4 regions of the Priestia sp. SIMBA_032 genome follow, and region 3 is predicted to be linked to each of the others. Evidence: riboswitches for the same ligand, from Rfam matches in the RefSeq annotation. Region 3 holds a riboswitch; each other region holds the start of a gene.
What was found. A riboswitch is a leader RNA that binds a small molecule or an ion and turns the genes downstream of it on or off. The one in region 3 is predicted to bind S-adenosylmethionine.
Positions count from the first base shown of each region.

Region 1: linked by a shared signal. The riboswitch ahead of SB717_RS17560 (hypothetical protein) and the one ahead of metK (methionine adenosyltransferase) in region 3 are both predicted to bind S-adenosylmethionine.
Region 2: linked by a shared signal. The riboswitch ahead of mtnW (2,3-diketo-5-methylthiopentyl-1-phosphate enolase) and the one ahead of metK (methionine adenosyltransferase) in region 3 are both predicted to bind S-adenosylmethionine.
Region 4: linked by a shared signal. The riboswitch ahead of SB717_RS18385 (sulfite oxidase-like oxidoreductase) and the one ahead of metK (methionine adenosyltransferase) in region 3 are both predicted to bind S-adenosylmethionine.

Region 1 covers NZ_JAWRXD010000005.1:95,064-98,192, reverse strand. The annotation lists gene alaP (alanine permease AlaP) at 1-770, opposite strand, end outside; gene SB717_RS17565 (DUF1540 domain-containing protein) at 1,088-1,246, opposite strand; gene SB717_RS17560 (hypothetical protein) at 1,347-1,691, opposite strand; SAM riboswitch class I at 1,755-1,856, opposite strand; gene SB717_RS17555 (hypothetical protein) at 1,978-2,274, shown strand; gene SB717_RS17550 (GNAT family N-acetyltransferase) at 2,287-2,733, opposite strand; gene SB717_RS17545 (hypothetical protein) at 2,814-3,129, opposite strand, start outside.
Region 2 covers NZ_JAWRXD010000001.1:576,535-579,663, forward strand. The annotation lists gene SB717_RS02905 (2-hydroxy-3-keto-5-methylthiopentenyl-1-phosphate phosphatase) at 1-6, opposite strand, end outside; gene mtnW (2,3-diketo-5-methylthiopentyl-1-phosphate enolase) at 3-1,247, opposite strand; SAM riboswitch class I at 1,328-1,434, opposite strand; gene SB717_RS02915 (pyridoxal phosphate-dependent aminotransferase) at 1,565-2,737, opposite strand; gene SB717_RS02920 (carbon-nitrogen family hydrolase) at 2,850-3,129, shown strand, end outside.
Region 3 covers NZ_JAWRXD010000002.1:36,723-39,851, forward strand. The annotation lists gene pckA (phosphoenolpyruvate carboxykinase (ATP)) at 1-1,428, opposite strand, end outside; SAM riboswitch class I at 1,803-1,921, shown strand; gene metK (methionine adenosyltransferase) at 2,054-3,129, shown strand, end outside.
Region 4 covers NZ_JAWRXD010000005.1:245,826-248,954, forward strand. The annotation lists gene SB717_RS18380 (putative polysaccharide biosynthesis protein) at 1-1,374, shown strand, start outside; SAM riboswitch class I at 1,521-1,627, shown strand; gene SB717_RS18385 (sulfite oxidase-like oxidoreductase) at 1,704-2,366, shown strand; gene SB717_RS18390 (MogA/MoaB family molybdenum cofactor biosynthesis protein) at 2,400-2,912, opposite strand; gene moaC (cyclic pyranopterin monophosphate synthase MoaC) at 2,925-3,129, opposite strand, start outside.

The DNA of each region.
Region 1 (3,129 bases), on a different contig from region 3:
ATGACAAATAATGCACCCACGTAGAAAATAAGAATACGCCAAAAGACAGAATCAATTGCTCTTGCTAGAGATTTTTCCGGATTTTTCACTTCTCCCGCGGTAACGCCGATCATTTCAATTCCTAAATACGCAAACATGACCATTTGCAGCGACAGTAAAATACCTTTGAATCCGTGCGGGAACAGTCCGCCGTTGTCCCACAAGTTTTTAATACCCGTCGCAACGCCGCCGTTTCCGATTCCAAACACAATCATTAATACCCCAACGGCAATCATTAACACAATCGCTAAAATTTTAATAAGTGCAAACCAAAATTCCAGTTCACCATATGCCTTAACAGCTAAGAAGTTAACTGTTGTCATGATGACAAGCGCCGATAACGCCCAAATCCAGTTTGGTACATCCGGATACCAATATCCCATATAAATACCAACGGCTGTAATTTCAGCCATACATGTTACAACCCATAAAAACCAGTAGTTCCAACCTGTTAAATAACCAGCAAGCGGCCCTAAATAGTCGCGCGCGTACTTGCTGAATGAACCTGCAACAGGTTTTTGAATCGCCATTTCCCCAAGTGCTCTCATAATAAAAAACATAATCATTCCGCTAAATCCGTACGCCAATAATATTCCCGGCCCTGCTAATTTAATAGCAGATGCAGATCCAAGAAACAGCCCTACCCCTATGGCTGCTCCTAAGGACATCAGCGTCACATGTCTTTCTTCTAACCCGCGTTTCAATTCTTTCCCCTGAGTTTTCCCCTGCATAAACGTCTCCCCTTTTTCCAATCTGTCAAAACGAGATGAATACAGCCTCTTTGTTAGCGCTTTCATATAGGCTTATGCTAAAAGTGAGCTAGGCTGTATATTTGTATTCTATCACCTTTCTCTCACTTTTCTTTTGTCAAAAAACAAAAAAATTATCGTATCATTTTGTTTAAACACACAATTAGACGTAGACACTGCTTTTTTACTATGTATTTATTATTGCACCTAAGTAATAGTATTTTTTTAAAAATAGAAAAACGCCGACTCAATTCCGTCAGCGCATCGTTCATTTTATGCTTTTTTATAAAAACTAGCATTTATCTCGCGGGTTCAAAAGTTTTACAGCCAGGTTCTTCCGTTTCAGAAACATGGTGACTACTTTCAGGACTCACAACGTAAATGGACTCTGCACTGCATTTATTTCCGGATTTCCAATACATGCACTCATTCACTTCACATAATACACCTTGAGCCACTGTTATCCCTCCTTTTTTTGTCTTATCTATTTACTACCCGAAATATAACGCTTCTAACATTTACACGTAAAAAAACCGCTTGTTTATCAAGCGGATCTTTTTATTGGGTGTGTTCAACATACTGTTTTTTAGCTAGATATAACTCGCGACTCAGCGTAATCCGTCGTTCTCGCAGGTGCCTTAATTTAGCCTGAAACTGCTCATTAGTTGGCTCTTCTTGAATTAAGCGATACACAAAAGAAATATCTTCATTTAACTGTTTAAAATCTTCCCATATTTCTTGAACGAGTGCGGATTGTTTGTCTTCAAATGAACGATTTTGCTGCATTTTTAGCGCGGATAAAATTTCCTGCTGCCACGTTTCGTCTTTTAGTTCTTTTGCTAACAAGTATAGATCTAAATAATCATCAACGCTTAGCGCCTTTTGTATATTTTTCAATGTCATCACCTTTTCTATACGAAATGTTTCTTCCTAAGAAGAGGATTTCATCATAGAAAAAGATTCCTCTTCTTATCTGTCAGAGCTAGGCTATGCTGGAATTAGCACCATTCAATAATTGTGGTTGCTGAGGCTTCAAAGGGCCAGTCCCTCCACCTCTCTAGATAAGAATATTTCGCTTTTAAATTATTTCTGACTATTCTAATATGTTTTGTAGGTTACGTCAATAGCTTTTCAATAAAAAGAAAAAAGAAGTAAAATATGGTATGCTGTCATAAAGGATGGTGAGCACATGAAACGATATATGTTATCTGCTTTTTTGGGAAGCTTGCTGCTGCTTCTAAGCATTGCCTTTTCATCTACTTTCCATATTGCACTTGTCAAAATAACCGGAAGCATTGGAGGGATTATTTTAGCAGCAGCGGCTTTGATTATGAACACGCTTGAAGATCCCCCCGCCTCAGATCATACAGGTGGAAGAGCTGTTGAAGTACTAGATAAAGGCGCCGTTTGGGCTACTTATTTACTTTTACTTTCACTACCAAACCTCATCGCATGTATAACATCTTATGTTTTATGGACTCGCTGACATTCACCAACGTTACGGACGTTTTACCACCTGCAGGCTCATTGATATTTGTTTATCTACAAATCCAAGTTCGCGATACACGTGCTGTGCAAAATTCCCAGCATGAACGCTGAGCCTGATTTCAGGGTATCCTTTGATAGACAATTCATCAATTGCTTTTTGCATCAACGGCTTGGCTAGACCTTGCCCGCGGTATTCTGGTAAAACATATAACTCGTAGATAAAGCCAATTTCTGCTTTTGAAAAGAAGTCGGCAGATGTACCGACAAAAACCCATCCTGCGAGTTTATTTTCTTGTCTAGATACTAAATAATAACATCCTTTTTGAAGGGCATTATCAATTAATTCATTTACACGTTCAGTTGACGGTTGAAACTGATGCGTTGTTCCTTCAAACAGCGCATCAGCAGATTTCGTCCGAATTTCCTGTATTTCTTCTTCAGTAGCTTTTGCAATCATTACGATCTCTCCTTTCGTGTTCGTTTTCCACATGCGAGGATAAATTCCTGCAAAAAAAGTCTTCGCCTAAGCGAAGACTTTTATTTAAATTCAAAATGTTCTTGATGATTGCCCTGTTCATCCGTCCAGTTAATCATGATGTCTAAGCCTGCCGCTTTTCCAGGAACAGCAAAATTCGCATAGCGAAAACGCTGACCGCTTTTGCTTAAGTTAGATCTTTCAATAGGAGAAAACAAGCTGTATTTCGTCTTATTTTTTCCTTCGTGCCGAAAAGCTTGGACCTGCACGCGCTCTACGTCTTTTCCAATGTTTTCAACGGTTAATCCATATGTATGATAGACGTTATTTTTCCACTTTAGCTGATTATCTCCCGTCATGCTCGCTTTGGTCAGTTCA
Region 2 (3,129 bases), on a different contig from region 3:
TGTCATGCTTTCACCTCTACTGTTCCCCATAGTTGCAAAGCTTTTTGCAACTCTTTTGATTCTTCAGCTTTTTCGGATAGTGTTTGATGAGAGAGTACTGCATCTATCGCCGAACGGAATGCTTTTCCTCCTCCGATAGCTCCGTCTGGATGACCGTGAACTCCGCCGCCTGCATTAATAATGCTGTCGATTCCAAAGTCTTTCACAAGCTGCGGTACCATTCCAGGATGAATTCCTGCTGAAGGAACCGGGAAAGTCTGCTTATATTTGTATACAGGGCGAGTTAATTCGTAGGCAATGCCTGTCGTATCTTCAAGAGAAAGCGCTACGCTTCCGTATGGTGATGGAAACAGTGAGAAATCTGCTCCGGCTAAGCGCAATAGCTTTCCAAGCAGTAATGAATTTGAAAAACCGTAAAACTCTGATGGCGTAAGCGCTCCGCTAACGGCTGGGTGTGCCATAATCGGCAAGTTAATTTCATCATCTTCTCGAAGTGCCTGCAGTACGTCTAACCCATAAGCAAATACGTTGAATAAAAGCGCATCGGCTCCTAGCTCAGCTGCTTTTCTTGCTTTCTCTTTTAATTCAAACGTTCGTCCCGTTAAATTAACAGCATACAGCGTGCGGTGTCCCGTTTTTTCGTATACTTCATTCAGTACTTTTTTTCCTTCTGTAACGCGAGCTTCAAAAGGTGTGCGTTCACTATCAAACAAAATCTCGTCGTCTTTAACCAAATCCACTCCGCCAAGCGCTTGCTCACGCAGCTGAGTTGTTAAGTACGTCATGTCTCTTCCAATCACGCCTTTAAAAATACTCATCACAAGCGGACGGTCATAAACGCCTAGTTTCTCTCGGATACCTTCTATTCCAAAGCGCGGTCCTGGGAATTGAGCTAATAATTCATCAGGAAAATCCAAGTCTAATAGTTTCACTTTTCCATCAAGTGATAGTTTTCCGAAAACCGTAACTAAAATAGCCGGTAAATCTCTTGAAAAGTTGGCAGTTGGATAAGCAATTTTGACAATCGCCTGCTTAATTTCTCCTCCTAAATATCCGTTTACACGTTCGCAATCTTGAAGCTCAGTTACGGACACGACGCGCCCTTTATGCTTTTGAAGCTGCTGTTGATCTAAAAGCGGCAGATCTGTCCATGAGCCGACGGTTAGTCCTAAAGCGATTCCTTCCGCTTTTTTATGAAAATTTCCTTTATTGTCATGTAGTAAGTAGCTTGCAACGATTTCGCTCATTATGCTAAAAACTCCCTTGCTGTTTAATATCGTTAATAAAAAAAACCTCTTCTGTGATTAAGAAGAGGCTTTCGTTGCTCTTCTTATCTCTCAGCTGCTGCTGCAAGAATTAGCACCGTGCTTAACATGCGTTAAGTCGGTTGCCGGGCTTCATCGGGCTAGTCCCTCCACCTACTCTTAATAAGAAAGTTGCTATTTATTTAAATTAAATTCGTAGATTATATACTAAATACAAAATACCGCTAGGATTTATTGGTTATTAATCTCGTTAACTTCTTACATATTAAGCCAACTCAAAAAGGATTGTCAATGCGTTTTTAAAATAAATTTAATTTTTTTATTCGAGATACAGCTTCTCTCATGCGCTCTTCATCCGTCAGCAGTCCTACGCGCACATAGCCTTCACCATATGTTCCGAAGCCTACTCCAGGCGCCACTACAACGTGGGCTTTTTCAAGAAGTAAATCTGAAAACTGTTCAGAAGTATATCCTTCAGGAACTTTTAGCCATGCAAAAAAGGAGCCCGCTGGAGATGTAACGTCCCAACCAATTTCTCGAAGCCCTTGAATAAAGGTATTGCGTCTAGATTCATAGCGCTTAACTAAATCATTCACGCATTGTTGAGATTCTAACAGAGCTGCTGCTGCTGCCTCTTGAACCGCCCCAAAGAGACTGACGTACATGTGATCTTGAAGAAGATTAATAGCTTCTACTACACTTTCATTTCCTACAGCAAATCCAACTCGCCATCCCGCCATGTTATACGTTTTAGAAAGAGTATAAATTTCAATTCCCGTCTCTTTTGCACCAGGAGTCTGTAAAAAGCTGATTGGCTTTTTACCATCAAATCCAATTGCTCCGTAGGCAAAGTCGTGTACCACACAAATATCGTGCTTGGCAGCAAACGCCACGGTGTCTTCAAAAAATTCTGCCGTTGCCACTGCACCAGTAGGATTATTAGGATAGTTTAAAAACATGAGCTTTGCCTGTTCTTTAGCACGTTCACCTATCACTTCGTATACGGGTAGAAAATGATTTTCAGCCGTGAGCGGCATCACTTCCATCTTTGCTTTTGCAAGCTCTACTCCAGACCAGTAATCAGGATATCCAGGATCCGGAACCAGCACCGTATCTCCAGGGTTTAATAAGCACTGCGGGATTTCTACAAGTCCACCCTTTCCGCCAAACAAAATAGCTACTTCTTTTTCGGGATCCACATCAACGCCATATTCTCGTTTATAAAAAGTCGCAACGGCCTCTTTTAAAAACTGGTGCCCCCGAAATGGAGAATATTTATGATGCATAGGATTAGCACTTGCTTTTTGCAGTGTTTCTACAATATGTGAAGGAGTAGGCTGATCAGGATTTCCCTGCCCTAAGTTAATAACGTCGTGCCCTTGGGCCATTACTTTTCCTACCTTGCCTACAAGTGATGCAAAAAATTGTTTTGGTAAACTTTTTAATAGTTCCGATTGCTCAAATTGTTTCATCATCGCACACCTTCTCAAAAAATTCTTGAAATTCTAGTCACAAATAATATATTGTAATACTCAACTTGTAAAGTCATTTTTTTCAACTACTAAAAAAAGGACGGATGATAAAGTGAGTGTAAAAATCACATGTTTGCAGCTTGATATTGCGTTTGGGGACCCAACTAAAAACCGAAAATATATTCAACAAAAAATGACGGAAGCCATGAAAGAAAACCCTGATATCCTTGTGCTTCCTGAGCTATGGGATACAGCTTATGATTTGACGCGGCTAGACGAAATTGCAGATGATGAAGGACAGCAAGCCAAGCAATTAATCTCTCAGTTTGCTAAAACGAACGAAGTAAATATCGTGGCAGGTTCGATCGCGAAAAAAACAGAGCAAGGCGTCA
Region 3 (3,129 bases):
AACATGAGTTGGAATTGATAAACCAAAAATAGCATCTGTTACTGTTTCAGTATTAGCTAGTTCTCCTTCAAGAGCTGCTTGAACCATAGCTCGAGTGTAACTTAACTTCATTCGTTCACCCACGCCGTATTCACCGCCGGTCCATCCAGTGTTTACAAGGTAGACATTTACGTTATGTTCATCGATTTTCTTTCCTAGCATTTCTGCATAAGTTGTTGGAGCAAGAGGTAAGAAAGGCTCACCAAAGCATGTAGAGAAAGTGGCCTGTGGCGATGTTACGCCGCGTTCTGTTCCAGCTAATTTACTAGTGTATCCGCTCAGAAAATGGTACATCGCTTGTTCTTTTGTAAGCTTGCTGATTGGAGGCAAGACGCCGAAGGCATCAGCAGTTAAAAAGACAATAGCTGTAGGGTGCCCAGCAACGCTTGGCAATACCGTATTATCAATAGAGTCAATTGAATAAGCAGCACGAGTATTTTCTGTTAAACTATTATCATTGTAATCTGCTACTTTCGTATTTTGATTTAACACTACATTTTCCAGTACGGCTCCGAAGCGAATTGCATTAAAAATTTGCGGTTCTTTTTCTTCGGAAAGCTGAATGCACTTCGCGTAGCAGCCTCCTTCAATATTAAATACACCAGAGCTTGACCAACCGTGCTCATCATCTCCTATTAAACGACGGTTTGCATCAGCAGAAAGCGTTGTTTTACCCGTTCCAGATAAGCCAAAGAATAATGCAACGTCACCTTCTTCTCCTACGTTAGCAGAACAGTGCATGGATAGAATATTGTTTTGAGGAAGCAAGAAGTTCATCACTGAGAAAATAGATTTTTTCATTTCACCAGCGTATTCAGTTCCTCCAATTAGCACAATGCGTCGCTCTAATGAAAGAATAATGAAGGTTTCAGAATTTGTCCCGTCTGTTTCAGGATCAGCTTTGAACGTTGGAGCTGCTACAATTGTAAACGGCTTCACATCATCATTTATTTTTTGTTCAGCTGAAGGGCGAATGAATAACTGCTGAGCGAATAGGTTGTGCCATGCAAATTCATTAACTACTTGAATTGGTAACTGATACTTTTTATCAGCTCCAGCATATCCATTAAAAACAAAAAGTTCATCCTGCTTCTTTAAGTGGGTTAAGACTTTTTTGTATAGCGCATCGAATCGCTGAGCAGAAATTGGCTGATTGACGGGTCCCCATTCAACCGTTTTTGAAGATACAGCATCGCTTACAATAAATTTATCCAAAGGAGAGCGACCTGTATATTTTCCGGTTTCGACTGACACAGCACCTGTAGAAGTCAGCGTTCCTTCACGTCGAGCTAGAATTTTTTCAACAAGTTGTGGAACAGATAATTGGTGTTTTGTTGTTTTTAATTGAAGCAAACCATTTAATTCGATAGACATATCAACAGTACTCATGTGCACTACCTTCCTTTTTTAGCTATTATTTATTCATTAATGTTTGAAATTTATAATTAGTATAACACATTTATTTAATTATTCTATACTATTTAACTAAAAATGTTTGTGTATTATAAAAAAATGTACGTTATACCTATTTTAGACACATGTATATGTGCTAGGAGCGAAAAAAGTGAAGCTATTTCAAGTGAAAGCCTTTTTTTAATCTGTCTTGTTAACCAAACTTCGTGATCATTCTTAATAAGGTATACTATTTTTAAATTTGAGTATGTTACATTAAAACCGATTCAAACATAAAGAGATGATTTCCATTTGAATGTTGTTGACAGTGAAGCGCTTTTTCATGTATTATATGTCCTTGAACGGATACTCTCTTATCCCGAGCTGGTGGAGGGACAGGCCCTGTGAAACCCAGCAACCATCGTCATTTTTTTTGTGTAGGCGATAAGGTGCTAACCTGATGCAAGGGCACAACCTTGATCGATAAGAGTGAAAGGCTTATGTAGAATTTGATACCTTTCCTCGATACAAGGAAAGGTTTTTTTATATTTTTTAACGTGTAATGAAAATAAGGGAATGAGTACCGTATCACAATGTATCGTATTTATAAGGAGGAAAACTGATGTCAACACAACGTCGTCTGTTCACGTCAGAATCTGTTACAGAGGGACATCCCGATAAAATTTGTGACCAAATTTCTGACTCAATTCTTGATGCTATCCTAGCAAAGGATCCAAATGCTCGTGTTGCTTGTGAAACAAGCGTAACAACTGGTTTAGTTTTAGTAAGTGGTGAAATTACAACTTCTACTTACGTGGATATTCCTAAAACAGTTCGTGAAACAATTAAAGGAATTGGCTATACTCGTGCAAAATACGGATTTGATGCTGAAACTTGTGCAGTATTAACATCTATCGACGAGCAGTCAGCTGATATCGCTGCTGGTGTAGACCAAGCGTTAGAAGCACGTGAAGGTCAAATGTCCGATGAAGAAATCGAAGCAATCGGAGCTGGAGACCAAGGGTTAATGTTTGGTTATGCATGTAACGAAACAAAAGAATTAATGCCTCTTCCAATTTCATTAGCTCATAAACTTGCTCGCCGTCTAACAGAAGTACGTAAAGAAGAGATTCTTCCTTACCTTCGCCCAGATGGTAAAACACAAGTAACAGTTGAATATGATGAAAACAACAAACCTGTTCGCATCGATACAATTGTTATTTCAACTCAGCATCACCCAGAAGTAACGTTAGAGCAAATTCAACGTAACTTAAAAGAATATGTTATTAATCCAGTTGTTCCAAATGAGTTAATTGATGAAAATACAAAGTATTTCATTAACCCAACAGGACGTTTCGTAATCGGCGGCCCTCAAGGAGATGCTGGTTTAACTGGTCGTAAAATTATCGTTGATACTTACGGCGGATATGCTCGTCACGGCGGCGGTGCATTCTCTGGTAAGGACGCAACAAAAGTAGACCGTTCAGCAGCTTATGCAGCTCGTTATGTTGCGAAAAACATTGTAGCGGCTGATCTTGCTGATAAATGTGAAGTACAGCTAGCATATGCAATTGGTGTTGCACAGCCAGTATCTATTTCAGTTGATACATTCGGTACAGGAAAAGTTTCTGAAGAAGTACTAGTAGATGTAGTACGCAAAAACTTTGACCTACGTCCAGCAGGCATCATTAAAATGCT
Region 4 (3,129 bases), on a different contig from region 3:
GGAGGTATAGGGATTCTCGGTTCGACTTATCTAAAACGCAAGCGGCTGATTATGAAGGAAGTGAATAGCGGAAAGAATAATAAATCCATTTCGTTCTCTTCAATGTTCAAAGAGCTTGTGACGTACGCCGTTCCGTTTGTATTAGTTGGTTTAGCTATTCCAATCTATCAAAATATTGATACGTTTACGATTAACATGCTTTTTCAATCAATAGGGTATGGACAAGCTAAAGCCGAAACAATCAACTCTGTCATTGGATTAGCGCAAATTTTAGTGATGGTGCCGGTATCGCTAGCGACTGCCTTCAGCATGTCGCTGATTCCGGGTATTACATCTTCTTTTGTGCAAGGAAATTTACGAGAAGTAAAAGGAAAGATTACAAAAACGCTGCAGCTGTTGTTGTTTTTTACTCTTCCTGCTGCGGTGGGGCTTTGTTTATTGGGTAAGCCGGTATATATGATGATCTTTGGAGCGAAAAACAGTCATGAAATCGGTGGAGTTGTTTTACAATGGTATGCGCCTGCTGCGATTCTATTTGCTCTTTTCACCGTAACAGCCGCGATTCTTCAAGGAATTAATCAGCAAAAGAAATTAATTTTTGGCTTGGGCTTAGGTATTGTTGTGAAGATAGTATTAAACGTACTGTTGGTTTCAAGCTTAAAAGAAATTGGACCTGTTGTCGCGACGTACGGAGGATATGGTGTATCGGTTATCTATAACTTTTATTTAATTGAAAAATCCATTTCTTACCGAGTTCAATCACTGGGAAAAGCCGCGTTGACGCCTGTTTTATTAGTAAGTGTGATGTCAGCCGCTGTGCTTATTGGCAATTATGCTTCTCACTATTTTCTAGAAAATAAGCTGTCTGCATCTTCACTTGCGATTAGCACGTCTTGTATTTCAATAGCTTTAGGTGTTGCTGTGTATCTAGGGCTTGGCGTCAAAACAAGTTTAGGGCAATCTGCTGTATTAAATAGAAGAAAAAAATATAAAGGAGAGAAAGGTGTGTCAAAACGATTTGTACTAACCGTGGCGGCTGGAGGATGTATAATAATTTCCGGCGCGCTATTGCTATTAAATTGGGAAAGAGTGTTTGGAGATTATCGTCCCGTTCAAACAGCAACAGCTGTATTTAAGTTAGAAGTGGGAAGTCAAGATGTAGCAAAGACTACGGATTCAGATAATGTTCTTTACTATATGGTGAAAAAAGGACATTTAGATGAATATATTCAACTGATGAATGAAAAAGGCTATGTGTTAAAAGAGAAAGATATTGATCATAACCGACTTGTTTTTAACGATGGACAAGAAGATGAGCAAATTTACTACAAGCGCTTTGCCAGGAAGTATACGATGATTGATGGAGAAGGGTGAAGACTTGACATAGTATTTTAGTAGACTAAAATCTTATACCTCTATCTGTTTTTAAAGTTTTTTTGTGCGGAAAAGAAAAATAATATTGACAATTATGACAAAAAGCTTAATACTGACTTTATTACATAAAACAAATACAATTTGTTTCCTTATCAAGAGAGGTGGAGGGACTGGCCCTGTGAAACCCGGCAACCGCTGTCTATGACAGAATGGTGCCAAATCCTTAAGAGTGCGCTGCTCTTAGAGATAAGGAAGAAGCTGAAACGAAGCTCTTCCTTATTTATTTAAGGAAGGGCTTTTTATGTAGAAGAAACAACGAGGTGATATTTTTGAACAAAGCAGACCGTATCAAACGAATGAAAACACCAGAAATTGATCCAAAGTACGAAGGACGAGTGCCTCCGGGTCAGGTAGTAACGGAGCGATTTCCGATTTTACATGAAGGGGACGTGCCGGAGTATAACTTAGAGGAGTGGACGCTTCGCGTGTTTGGATTGGTAGATAAAGAAGTGACGCTTTCGTACCAAGATATATTGAATATGCCGCAAACAACGGTGAAGTGTGATATCCACTGCGTAACGAGATGGACAAGGCTTGATAATCAATTTACGGGCGTGCTGTTTACAGACTTTTTGAAGGCAGTTGGCGTGGAGTTAAAAAGTAAATACATCATGCTGCATGGAGATAATGACTATACGTCAAACATTGAAGTAAAAGATTTACTGAGAGACGATATTCTTCTTGCTCATTCTTTTAACGGAGAGCCGCTTACAGCTAAGCATGGATATCCGCTGCGATTGGTTGTTCCGCATTTGTACTTTTGGAAAAGTGTTAAATGGCTTCGAGGCTTTGAAGCCATTGATGAAAATCGTCCTGGCTTTTGGGAGCAAAACGGCTTTCATCTTAGAGGAGATCCGTTTAAAGAAGAACGTTTTTCTGGAGAAGATTTAGGTATTCCAGAAGATGAGTGGGTACATAAAGACTATGATTAATGAAAATGCCTATGCGCGCGCATAGGCATTTTGTCAGCGCTGGCGGTTTAATTCCCACACAACATGGCGAAGTTCAGGCAAAATCAGCTTGGTCATCGCTAGACGAACCGCAGCGCTTGATCCTGGTGTAGAAAAAACGGCTTTTTCGTTAATCGTCCCGGCAATTGCCCGGCTCATAATCGCCGCGCTGCCAATGTCTTCGGTGTAGCTCAGCATGCGAAACAGCTCGCCAAACCCAACGATTTCTTTATGAATCAGCGCTTGAACGGCTTCAATGGTGACGTCTCGTTTTGTGATGCCCGTCCCGCCGTTTGTGAGAACAACGTCAATGTTCTCATCACTGCAGCCAGCAAGTATGGCTTGTTGAATAGACGTTTGGTCGTCTTTTACAATTTCATAGGAAGCGATCTGCATGTCGTGTTCTTTCAGAAGCTGGATCATCAGCGCACCGCTTTTATCGGTTTCTTTTGTACGTGTGTCTGATACCGTAATGACTTTGCAGCGAACGGGCTGAGTTGCTTTAGATTTATGTTCGTGTACGCTCATTATGTACCTCCTTTACGCTTCGGTGCGCTTATAGTCACCGTTTTTGCCGCCTGATTTTTCAAGTAAATACGTTTCGCCAATAATCATTCCTTTATCAATGGCTTTGCACATATCATAAACAGTTAGAGCGCAAGCAGAAGCGGCAGTTAAAGCTTCCATTTCAACGCCTGTTGAGCCTTCCGTTTTAACCGTTGCTTCTATTAATAAACGGTACTGA